Regions from separate parts of the Simplicispira sp. GW247-4R2A genome, predicted to be linked through region 2. Evidence: predicted binding sites of a transcription regulator. Region 2 holds the regulator's gene; the other holds the start of a gene.

Region 1 (4,408 bases), on a different contig from region 2:
GTGCCGGCATTGGATACGCTGGCCAAGGCGCTTGCCGAATGCCCTTGGGAGCGGCCAGCCATTGCTGCGGCCATCAAGAAGACCCTCGCCGAGCATGGACTGAAAATGCCACAGCTCGCGATGCCGGTTCGTGTGCTGGTGGCAGGCACGGCGCACACGCCTTCGGTGGACGCCCTGCTTGAACTGATGGGGCGAGAAAAAGTTCTTGCTCGGCTCGGTAAGCGCTAAAAAAGCTGTCTATAATTCAAGGCTCAGGTGATTGCTGCAAAACATGTTTTGTGGCTGTCCAGGGGGGTATAGCTCAGCTGGGAGAGCGCTTGCATGGCATGCAAGAGGTCATCGGTTCGATCCCGTTTACCTCCACCAAAATTTGTCGGTTTGTTGGTATCGGTTAGTTCCAAGGTTTTGACCCCATCGTCTAGAGGCCTAGGACATCACCCTTTCACGGTGAGTACCGGGGTTCGAATCCCCGTGGGGTCGCCAAGTTGTAGCGCTTGGCTTGTTTGAATTTTGGTTCAGACAAGCGAAAGCTGCCTGCCAGGAGTGGTAGTTCAGTTGGTTAGAATACCGGCCTGTCACGCCGGGGGTCGCGGGTTCGAGTCCCGTCCACTCCGCCAGTTTGAAACCCTTGCAGGTCGCAGGATGTGCAAGGGTTTTTCTTTGACCTGAAGCCAGGGATGCAAGGAAGTTTGGGGGTATAGCTCAGCTGGGAGAGCGCTTGCATGGCATGCAAGAGGTCATCGGTTCGATCCCGTTTACCTCCACCAAAATTTGTCGGTTTGTTGGTAATCGGTTAGTTCCAAGGTTTTGACCCCATCGTCTAGAGGCCTAGGACATCACCCTTTCACGGTGAGTACCGGGGTTCGAATCCCCGTGGGGTCGCCAAGTTGTAGCGCTTGGCTTGTTTGAATTTTGGCTCAGACAAGCGAAAGCTGCCTGCCAGGAGTGGTAGTTCAGTTGGTTAGAATACCGGCCTGTCACGCCGGGGGTCGCGGGTTCGAGTCCCGTCCACTCCGCCAGTTTTTAAAAGCCGCCAGTTGCAAAATTGGCGGCTTTTTTGCTGCTCTGAACAGTTCCGCCTGCGAGTATGCTTGCAGTATGCCGCTTTTGATTGATTCGTTCTGGCGCGCCATGGCCTACTGTGCGCGGCCGCGCGTACTCTTTCTCTCGCTTTTTCCCCTGCTGCTTCTGGGCGCTGCGGCCTTGCTGCTGGGCTACTTCTATTGGGACGCAGCAGTGGCAGCCGTAGCCGTATGGATCAACTCCTCGGGCTTGATGGGAAGTTTCTGGAGTTGGCTGAGCGCCTGGGGGACGGGGAATCTGGCATCCATGGTGGCGCCCTTGATTTTGCTGGCCGTGGTGATGCCTGTGGTCGTGGTGCTGTCGCTTCTGGTGGTGGCTACCATGGTGACGCCTGCGTTGATCCGCTTGGTTGCACAGCGCCGTTTTCCGGAACTCGAGCGCAAACGCGGAGCTTCTTTTCTGCGGAGCATGGCTTGGTCGGTCTCATCAACGGCGCTGGCGCTCCTGGCGCTGTTTGCGTCCATGCCGCTGTGGTTGATTCCGCCACTGGTGCTGGTGCTGCCGCCGTTGGTCTGGGGATGGTTGACGTACCGTGTGATGGCATTTGACGCGCTGGCAGAGCATGCTGATCGCGAGGAGCGCATGTTGATCCTGCAACGCCATCGCCTTCCCTTGCTGCTAATCGGGTTGGTCAGTGGCTACCTGGGGGCCGCTCCGGCGATTGTCTGGGCGTCGGGGGTGGTGTTTGCGGCTGCGTTTGTTGTACTCATTCCGGTGGGCATCTGGATATACACCCTGGTGTTTGCGTTTTCGTCCTTGTGGTTTACCCATTACTGTCTGGCGGCGCTGAAGATCATCCGAGGCACTGGTGCACCTCCGAGGCCCGGTGCTGCAGAAATTCCCGTCTCCATTGCCTCTCAGCCATGATTCCCCACTTCGGCCTGATCGTCATTGGCGATGAAATTCTGTCCGGCAAGCGCATCGACAAGCATCTGAGCAAAGTCATCGAACTTCTCAGGGAGCGCGGCCTGGGCCTCTCGTGGTCTGAATATGTGGGAGACGATGCGCCGCGCATTACGGCCACGCTGCAGCGTGCGTTTGCGTCTGGTGATGTGGTCTTTTGCACCGGCGGCATTGGTGCCACGCCAGACGACCACACCCGCGACTGTGCGGCGCAGGCGCTCGGTGTGCCCACCGTATTGCACCCACAAGCGCGTGAACTTATTGAAGCGCGCATGCGCCAAATGGCCGTGGAGAAGGGGGAGCCGTATGAACCGGATCGCGCCGACAACCAGCAACGGCTGCAGATGGGCAAGTTCCCACAAGGAGCGTCCATCATCCCCAACCCCTACAACCAGATTCCAGGTTTTTTTTGTTCGCCGCACGGCTCGGCAGGAGCGGTATATTTCGTTCCAGGTTTTCCGGTCATGGCGTGGCCCATGCTCGCCTGGGTACTGGACACCTTTTATGGGCGCTATTTTCACCAAGCCGTGCGAACCGAGCGTTCCGTGGTGGTTTTTGACAGCCAGGAAGCGTTGCTCACGCCGTTGATGGAAGCCCTGGAGCGCTTGCACCCCGGCATTGCGGTGTTCAGTCTGCCCAGTGTGGACCATCCGGTCTACGGGCGCCATATTGAGCTGGGTGTCAAAGGTGAGGAGGCACTCGTGCCGCCCGCCTGGGACGCCTTGTTGGCCGGCTTGCACCAATTTGGCGCGAAACTTGGCCCCGAAATGGTGCGTCCTGGCTGATTGGGCGCAATCATGGCTCTTTGCACCAAATTGAAGCGGTGGGGCTGTCGCGAAGATGCTCTTCCTTTGTAGTGCAGCAACCCTGCGCTGGCACATAAACTGCTTTTCTTTTTGAAACCCTTTCTTAACCGCGATTTACCCAGGAGATTCGGATGGCCAAGACCGTTGCAGACGTGATGAAGATGGTGAAGGAGAATGAAGTCAAGTTTGTCGACTTCCGGTTTACGGACACCCGGGGCAAACAGCACCACACCACGGTTCCGGTGTCGCATTTCGACGAAGACAAGTTTGCTTCAGGGCATGCATTCGATGGTTCCTCCATTGCCGGCTGGAAGGGCATTGAGGCTTCGGATATGCAACTGATCCCCGATCCCAATTCGGCGAACATTGACCCGTTCTTCGAGGAAACCACCTTGATCATGACCTGCGACGTGATCGAGCCCAGCGATGGAAAGGCCTACGACCGCGATCCACGTTCGATTGCCAAGCGTGCCGAGGCCTATCTCAAGGCTTCTGGTTTGGGCGATACGGCTTTCTTCGGTCCCGAACCAGAATTTTTCATTTTTGACGGCGTGCGCTGGAGCAACGAGCCCGGCAACGTCAGCGTTGAAATTGAAGAATACGAAGCCCCCTGGAATACGGGAGCCAAGCTCGAAGGCGGCAACCGCGGACACCGCCCCACGGTCAAGGGCGGCTACTTTCCCGTCCCTCCCGTTGACAGCACGCACGACATGCGTGCCGAAATGGCTTTGATCCTCGAGTCCGTGGGCATTCCGGTTGAGGTGTTCCACCACGAAGTGGCAGGTGCCGGCCAGAACGAGATTGGCACACGCTTTAGCACTCTGGTGGAGCGGGCCGACTGGACACAGCTGCAAAAATACGTGGTCCACAACGTGGCCAATGCCTACGGCAAGACCGCCACCTTCATGCCCAAGCCTTATGCCGGCGACAACGGTTCAGGCATGCACGTGCACCAGTCCGTGTGGAAAGACGGGAAGAACCTGTTTGCGGGCGACGGCTACGCCGGCCTCTCCGACTTCGCGCTGTACTACATCGGCGGCATCATCAAGCACGCACGTGCCCTGAACGCCATCACGAATCCTGGCACGAACAGCTACAAGCGTCTGGTGCCGCACTTTGAGGCACCGGTGAAGCTGGCGTATTCGGCCAAGAACCGCTCCGCTTCCATCCGTATCCCCTACGTGGCCAACCCCAAGGGCCGCCGTGTGGAGGCGCGCTTCCCCGATCCACTGATGAACCCCTACCTGGGCTTTGCCGCTCTGCTGATGGCCGGTCTCGATGGTGTGGAGAACAAGATTCATCCGGGCGAAGCCGCCACCAAGGATCTCTACCATCTGCCGCCGGAAGAAGACAAGCTGGTGCCCACCGTGTGCCACAGCCTGGACCAGGCCCTCGAAGCGCTGGATGCCGACCGTGCTTTCCTGACCAAGGGCGGGGTCTTCAGCGATGCCATGCTGGACGCGTACATCGAGCTCAAGATGGGCGAAGTGACGCGCTTCCGCCAAGCCGTGCACCCCGTCGAGTTCGATATGTACTACTCGCTGTAAGCTGGTACAGCCAGACTGCAATGCACCCTGGGGCGGCTTCGGCCGCCTTTTTTTATGTTCGGCTGAACG
Region 2 (4,408 bases):
TGCGCTTCGTCCATCAGGCCGAGCTGCGCCGTTACCGGGGGGGTGATTTGAGTGATGAAATTACCGGCGACGTGATCGTCTACAACAACCTGACCGATGTATTTACCGTGGACGGCCGCAACACGGGCAAAAAGCCGGGGGACGGTACAGGGCGCGTACGGGCTGTCCTCGCGCCGCGTGACGCCGCGCCAGCAGCAGCCGCCGCTCCAGCCTCGGACGCCAACCCCCTTCTGCGTCCCAGCAACCGCCTCGGCGGCGACGCGAAGTGACGGCACCAGCGCAGGCCAGCAGTGCGACCAGCCTGCTGGAGGTGCGGCATCTGGCGAAATCCTACGGCGGCCGCAAGGTGGTCAAGGACGTGTCCCTCAGCATGCGCAAGGGCGAGGTCGTCGGACTGCTCGGCCCCAATGGCGCGGGCAAGACCACTTCGTTCTACATGATCGTGGGCCTGGTGCCCTGCGACGCGGGCGACATCTTGATCGACGGGCATTCGGTGGCGCACATGCCGATCCACCGGCGCTCGCGCCTGGGGCTGTCGTACCTGCCCCAGGAAGCCTCCATTTTCCGCAAACTCACGGTGCAGGAGAACGTGCGCGCCGTGCTGGAGCTGCAGCAGAACGAGGAGGGAAAACCGCTCGCCAAGGCGGCCATTGAAGAGCGCCTGACCGAGCTTTTGCAAGAGTTGCGCGTGGAACACCTGCGCGACTCTCCAGCGGTGGCCCTCTCGGGCGGTGAGCGCCGCCGCGTGGAGATTGCACGGGCCCTTGCCACGCAGCCGCGTTTCATTCTGCTGGACGAGCCCTTTGCCGGGATCGACCCCATCGCCGTGATCGAGATCCAGCGCATCATCGGTTTCCTGAAGGCGCGCGGTATCGGTGTCCTGATCACCGATCACAACGTGCGCGAGACGCTGGGCATCTGCGACCACGCCTTCATCATCAGCGAGGGCGAGGTGCTGGCGCAGGGCACGCCGACCGACATCGTGGACAACGCCGAAGTGCGCCGGGTGTACCTGGGCGAGCACTTCCGGATGTAGCCGTGAAACCCGGCCTGTCGCTGCGCGTCTCGCAGCATCTGGCGCTCACGCCGCAGTTGCAGCAATCCATCCGATTGCTGCAGCTCTCGACGCTGGAGCTGGGGCAGGAAGTCGACCAGATGCTCGACGACAACCCGTTTCTGGAACGCGAGAGCGACGAGGCGCCGCGCGAGGAGTTTGGCCTGCTGCAGGCCGACATGCCCGTGCAGGCTGATGATGCGCCCATCGAGAGTGCTACGTATTCGGGAGCTGAAATCCCAAGTGCAGTAAGCGCCGAGAGCCAAAATGATTCGGAATATTCCGGAGCGGATGAGCTGCTGGATTGGTCGGGCGATGGCACGTACGACCTGGCGCCTGACGATGCCGAATGGGGCGGCGACGCCCCCGCGCGCCAGCAGAGCGACCAAGGCGAAGGCGTGGGCGACGCGCTGGACCGCGCGCAGGAGCATGGCTCGCTGACCGACTTCCTGCACCGCCAGGCGCTGTCGCTGCGCCTTTCCGATATTGACCGTGCAGCGCTCTCCTTCCTGATCGAATCCTTGAACGACAACGGCTACCTGGAAGACCCCCTCGAGGAACTGGCCGCCGGTTTGGCCGGGGGCGATGCGGAGGAGGCCGAAGAACTGGTGCACCGCTTCACCGTGGCGCTCTCGCTGCTGCAAAGTCTGGAGCCCACCGGTGTCGGCGCGCGCAATCTGGCGGAATGCCTGCGCCTGCAGCTGCAGGCGCTTCGGCACGAGGAGGCGCAGCACGCCGAGACACTCGCGACCGCGCTTGCCATCTGCCAGCAGCCGCTTGACCTGCTCGCGCGGCGCGACGTGCGGCGCCTGGCCCCCCTGTGTGGCGCCAGCGAAGACGCCGTGCGTGCGGCCATGGCCCTCATTGCCAGCCTTGAACCCCGCCCCGGCCGGCGCTTTGCCAATGTGGAGCGCAATGCCATCGTCCCCGACGTGCTGGTGCGCCGTGTCGGCACAGGAGGCGCGCAGTTTTCCGTGCAGCTCAACCCCGACGTGATGCCGCGCCTGCGCGTGCACGACATTTACGCGGGCGCCCTGCGCGGCCACCGCGGCAGCGACGGCCACCACGCGCTGCAGCAGCGGCTGCAGGAGGCGCGCTGGTTCATCAAGAACATCCAGCAGCGCTTCGACACCATCCTGCGCGTCTCGCGCGCCATCGTCGAACGGCAAAAGAACTTCTTCGTGCATGGTGAACTGGCCATGCGCCCGCTGGTGCTGCGCGACATTGCCGACGAGCTGGGGCTGCACGAATCGACGATCTCGCGTGTCACCACCGCGAAATACATGGCCACGCCCCAGGGCACTTACGAACTCAAGTTTTTCTTTGGCTCGGGTCTGGGGACGGATACGGGCGGCAATGCGTCGAGCACGGCGGTGCGGGCGCTCATCAAGCAGTTCGTCGCCGCTGAGAACCCGGCCAGACCGCTTTCGGACAGCCAGATTGCCGACATGCTCAAGGAGCAGGGCATCGAATGCGCGCGCCGCACCGTGGCCAAATACCGCGAAGCGCTGAAGATCCCCACCACCACGCTGCGCAAGGCGCTGACATGAAACACCCCCTGCGGCGCTGCGCGCCATCCCCCTCTCCTGCGGGAGGGGGACGCCACCCCTGGCCCGGCAAAGCCGGTTCCACGGTGGCACTGGCGTTTGGCTGCTGGTGGCAGCGGTGGTTGCACGACGCAACAGTCATCCTATGAATCAACTTCATCTATTTCTCCCTTGCGCCGCCGGCGTCGAGGGCTTTCTGGCCGACGAGGTGCACCAAATCACTGGCCTCACCGGCAACGATTTGCTTGTGGGCCGTGGCGGCGTACTGCTGCAGGCTTCCTGGCGCGATGCGCTTTTGCTCAACCTGCACAGCCGCCTGGCGCAGCGCGTGCTGGTGCAGTTGGCCCAGGGCCTGTACCGCAACGAGAACGATATTTACGCCCTGGCGTCCGGCATTGCCTGGGAGATCTGGTTCACGCCGCGCCAGAGCTTCAAGGTGGAAGTCACGGCCCAGCACAGCCCGCTGACCAGCCTGAACTTTGCCGCGCTGCGCACCAAGGACGCGGTGGCCGACCGCTTTCGCGCCAAGGCCGGCGTGCGCCCCGACGTGGACACCCAGTGGCCCGACGTGCGCGTGCACCTGCACCTGACCACCGACGAGGCTACGGTCTACATCGACACCTCGGGTGAGCCGCTGTTCAAGCGCGGCTGGCGGAACGTCAAGGAAGGCGGAGCCAAAGGCGACGCCCCGCTCAAGGAGACGCTCGCCGCCGCCATGATCGCCGCCACCGGCTGGAATCCGATGGGCGATGCGCCCCTGCCGCTCTACGACCCGTGCTGCGGCAGCGGCACGGTGGTCATCGAAGCGGCACAAATGGCCTGCAATATTGCGCCGGGCCTGCAACGGCGCTTTGCCTTTGAGAAGCTCTTGCCATTCCAGATGCATGTCTGGGGTGCTATCAAAGAAGAAGCTGCCAGCGCAATAACCACCTGCCCTACAGGCATATTTGGCAGTGATATTTCACACCGCATGGTCGATTTTGCCGAGCACAACGCCGAGCGCGCTGGTGTCGCCCGGGCCGTGCAACTGCGCGGCGGTGACGCCCTGCAGCGCATGCCGCCCTGCGAGCAGCCGGGCGTGATGCTGCTCAACCCACCGTACGGCGAGCGCATTGCTGCGGCAGGCTCCGCCGGCCAAAACGCGCGCGAGCGTGCCCAGCAGCGCGCGCACGGGGTGGCTGTGGGGCGCGAGGCGGCGCAAGTGCAGGGCGCGGATGGGGACAGCGGCGATGGCAGCGAATTCTTCCAGCAGCTCGCCAGCCACTGGAAGAAGCATTACACGGGCTGGCAGGCGTGGATGCTCACGCCCGACCTGAAGCTCCCCGGCAAGATGCGCCTGAAGGAGTCGCGCCGCGTGCCGATGTGGAACGGCCCCATCGAATGCCGCTTGTTCCGCTTCGACCTGATTCGCGGCAGCCTGCGCAGCCGGCCGGGCGATGCTCCCGCTTCCGCCGATGGTGCGTGAGCTGCCGGCGGCGCTGCCAGCCGCCGGCAGCCGCCGCGCACTGGTGCTGGATACCAACATCGTGCTCGACTTGCTGGTGTTTGCCGACCCGGCCACCGCGCTGCTGCCCGGCCTGCTGGTTTCTGGGGCGCTGCACTGGATCGCGACAGCCGGCATGCGCGGCGAGCTGGCCCGCGTGCTCCACTACCCGCAGATCGCGCCGCGCGTCGCGTTCTACGGCCTCACGCCTGAGGCCGTGCTGGCGCGCTTTGATGCCGCCGTGCAGACCGTGGAGCCCGCGCCGCGTGCCAGCGCCATCTGCAAGGACGCCGACGACCAGCCCTTCATCGACCTGGCCGCAGC

Evidence for each region. Region 2 encodes sigma-54, which starts transcription at its own class of promoters, with help from an activator protein. Its sites were predicted from a motif close to TGGCANGNAANCTGCTTT; they were not measured.
Region 1: glnA (type I glutamate--ammonia ligase) is a predicted target of sigma-54. The motif match lies at 2,860-2,877, and genes of this name have one in related genera.

Annotation. Positions count from the first base shown of each region.
Region 1 covers NZ_JBWKZM010000025.1:31,976-36,383, forward strand. Annotated here, with positions in the region: gene gltX (glutamate--tRNA ligase) at 1-228, shown strand, start outside; tRNA gene AC07ZH_RS15805 (tRNA-Ala) at 291-366, shown strand; tRNA gene AC07ZH_RS15810 (tRNA-Glu) at 408-483, shown strand; tRNA gene AC07ZH_RS15815 (tRNA-Asp) at 541-617, shown strand; tRNA gene AC07ZH_RS15820 (tRNA-Ala) at 692-767, shown strand; tRNA gene AC07ZH_RS15825 (tRNA-Glu) at 810-885, shown strand; tRNA gene AC07ZH_RS15830 (tRNA-Asp) at 943-1,019, shown strand; gene AC07ZH_RS15835 (EI24 domain-containing protein) at 1,099-1,950, shown strand; gene AC07ZH_RS15840 (competence/damage-inducible protein A) at 1,947-2,771, shown strand; gene glnA (type I glutamate--ammonia ligase) at 2,924-4,339, shown strand.
Region 2 covers NZ_JBWKZM010000001.1:16,926-21,333, forward strand. Annotated here, with positions in the region: gene lptA (lipopolysaccharide transport periplasmic protein LptA) at 1-269, shown strand, start outside; gene lptB (LPS export ABC transporter ATP-binding protein) at 266-1,036, shown strand; gene AC07ZH_RS00110 (RNA polymerase factor sigma-54) at 1,039-2,604, shown strand; gene AC07ZH_RS00115 (THUMP domain-containing class I SAM-dependent RNA methyltransferase) at 2,747-4,066, shown strand; gene AC07ZH_RS00120 (PIN domain-containing protein) at 4,038-4,408, shown strand, end outside.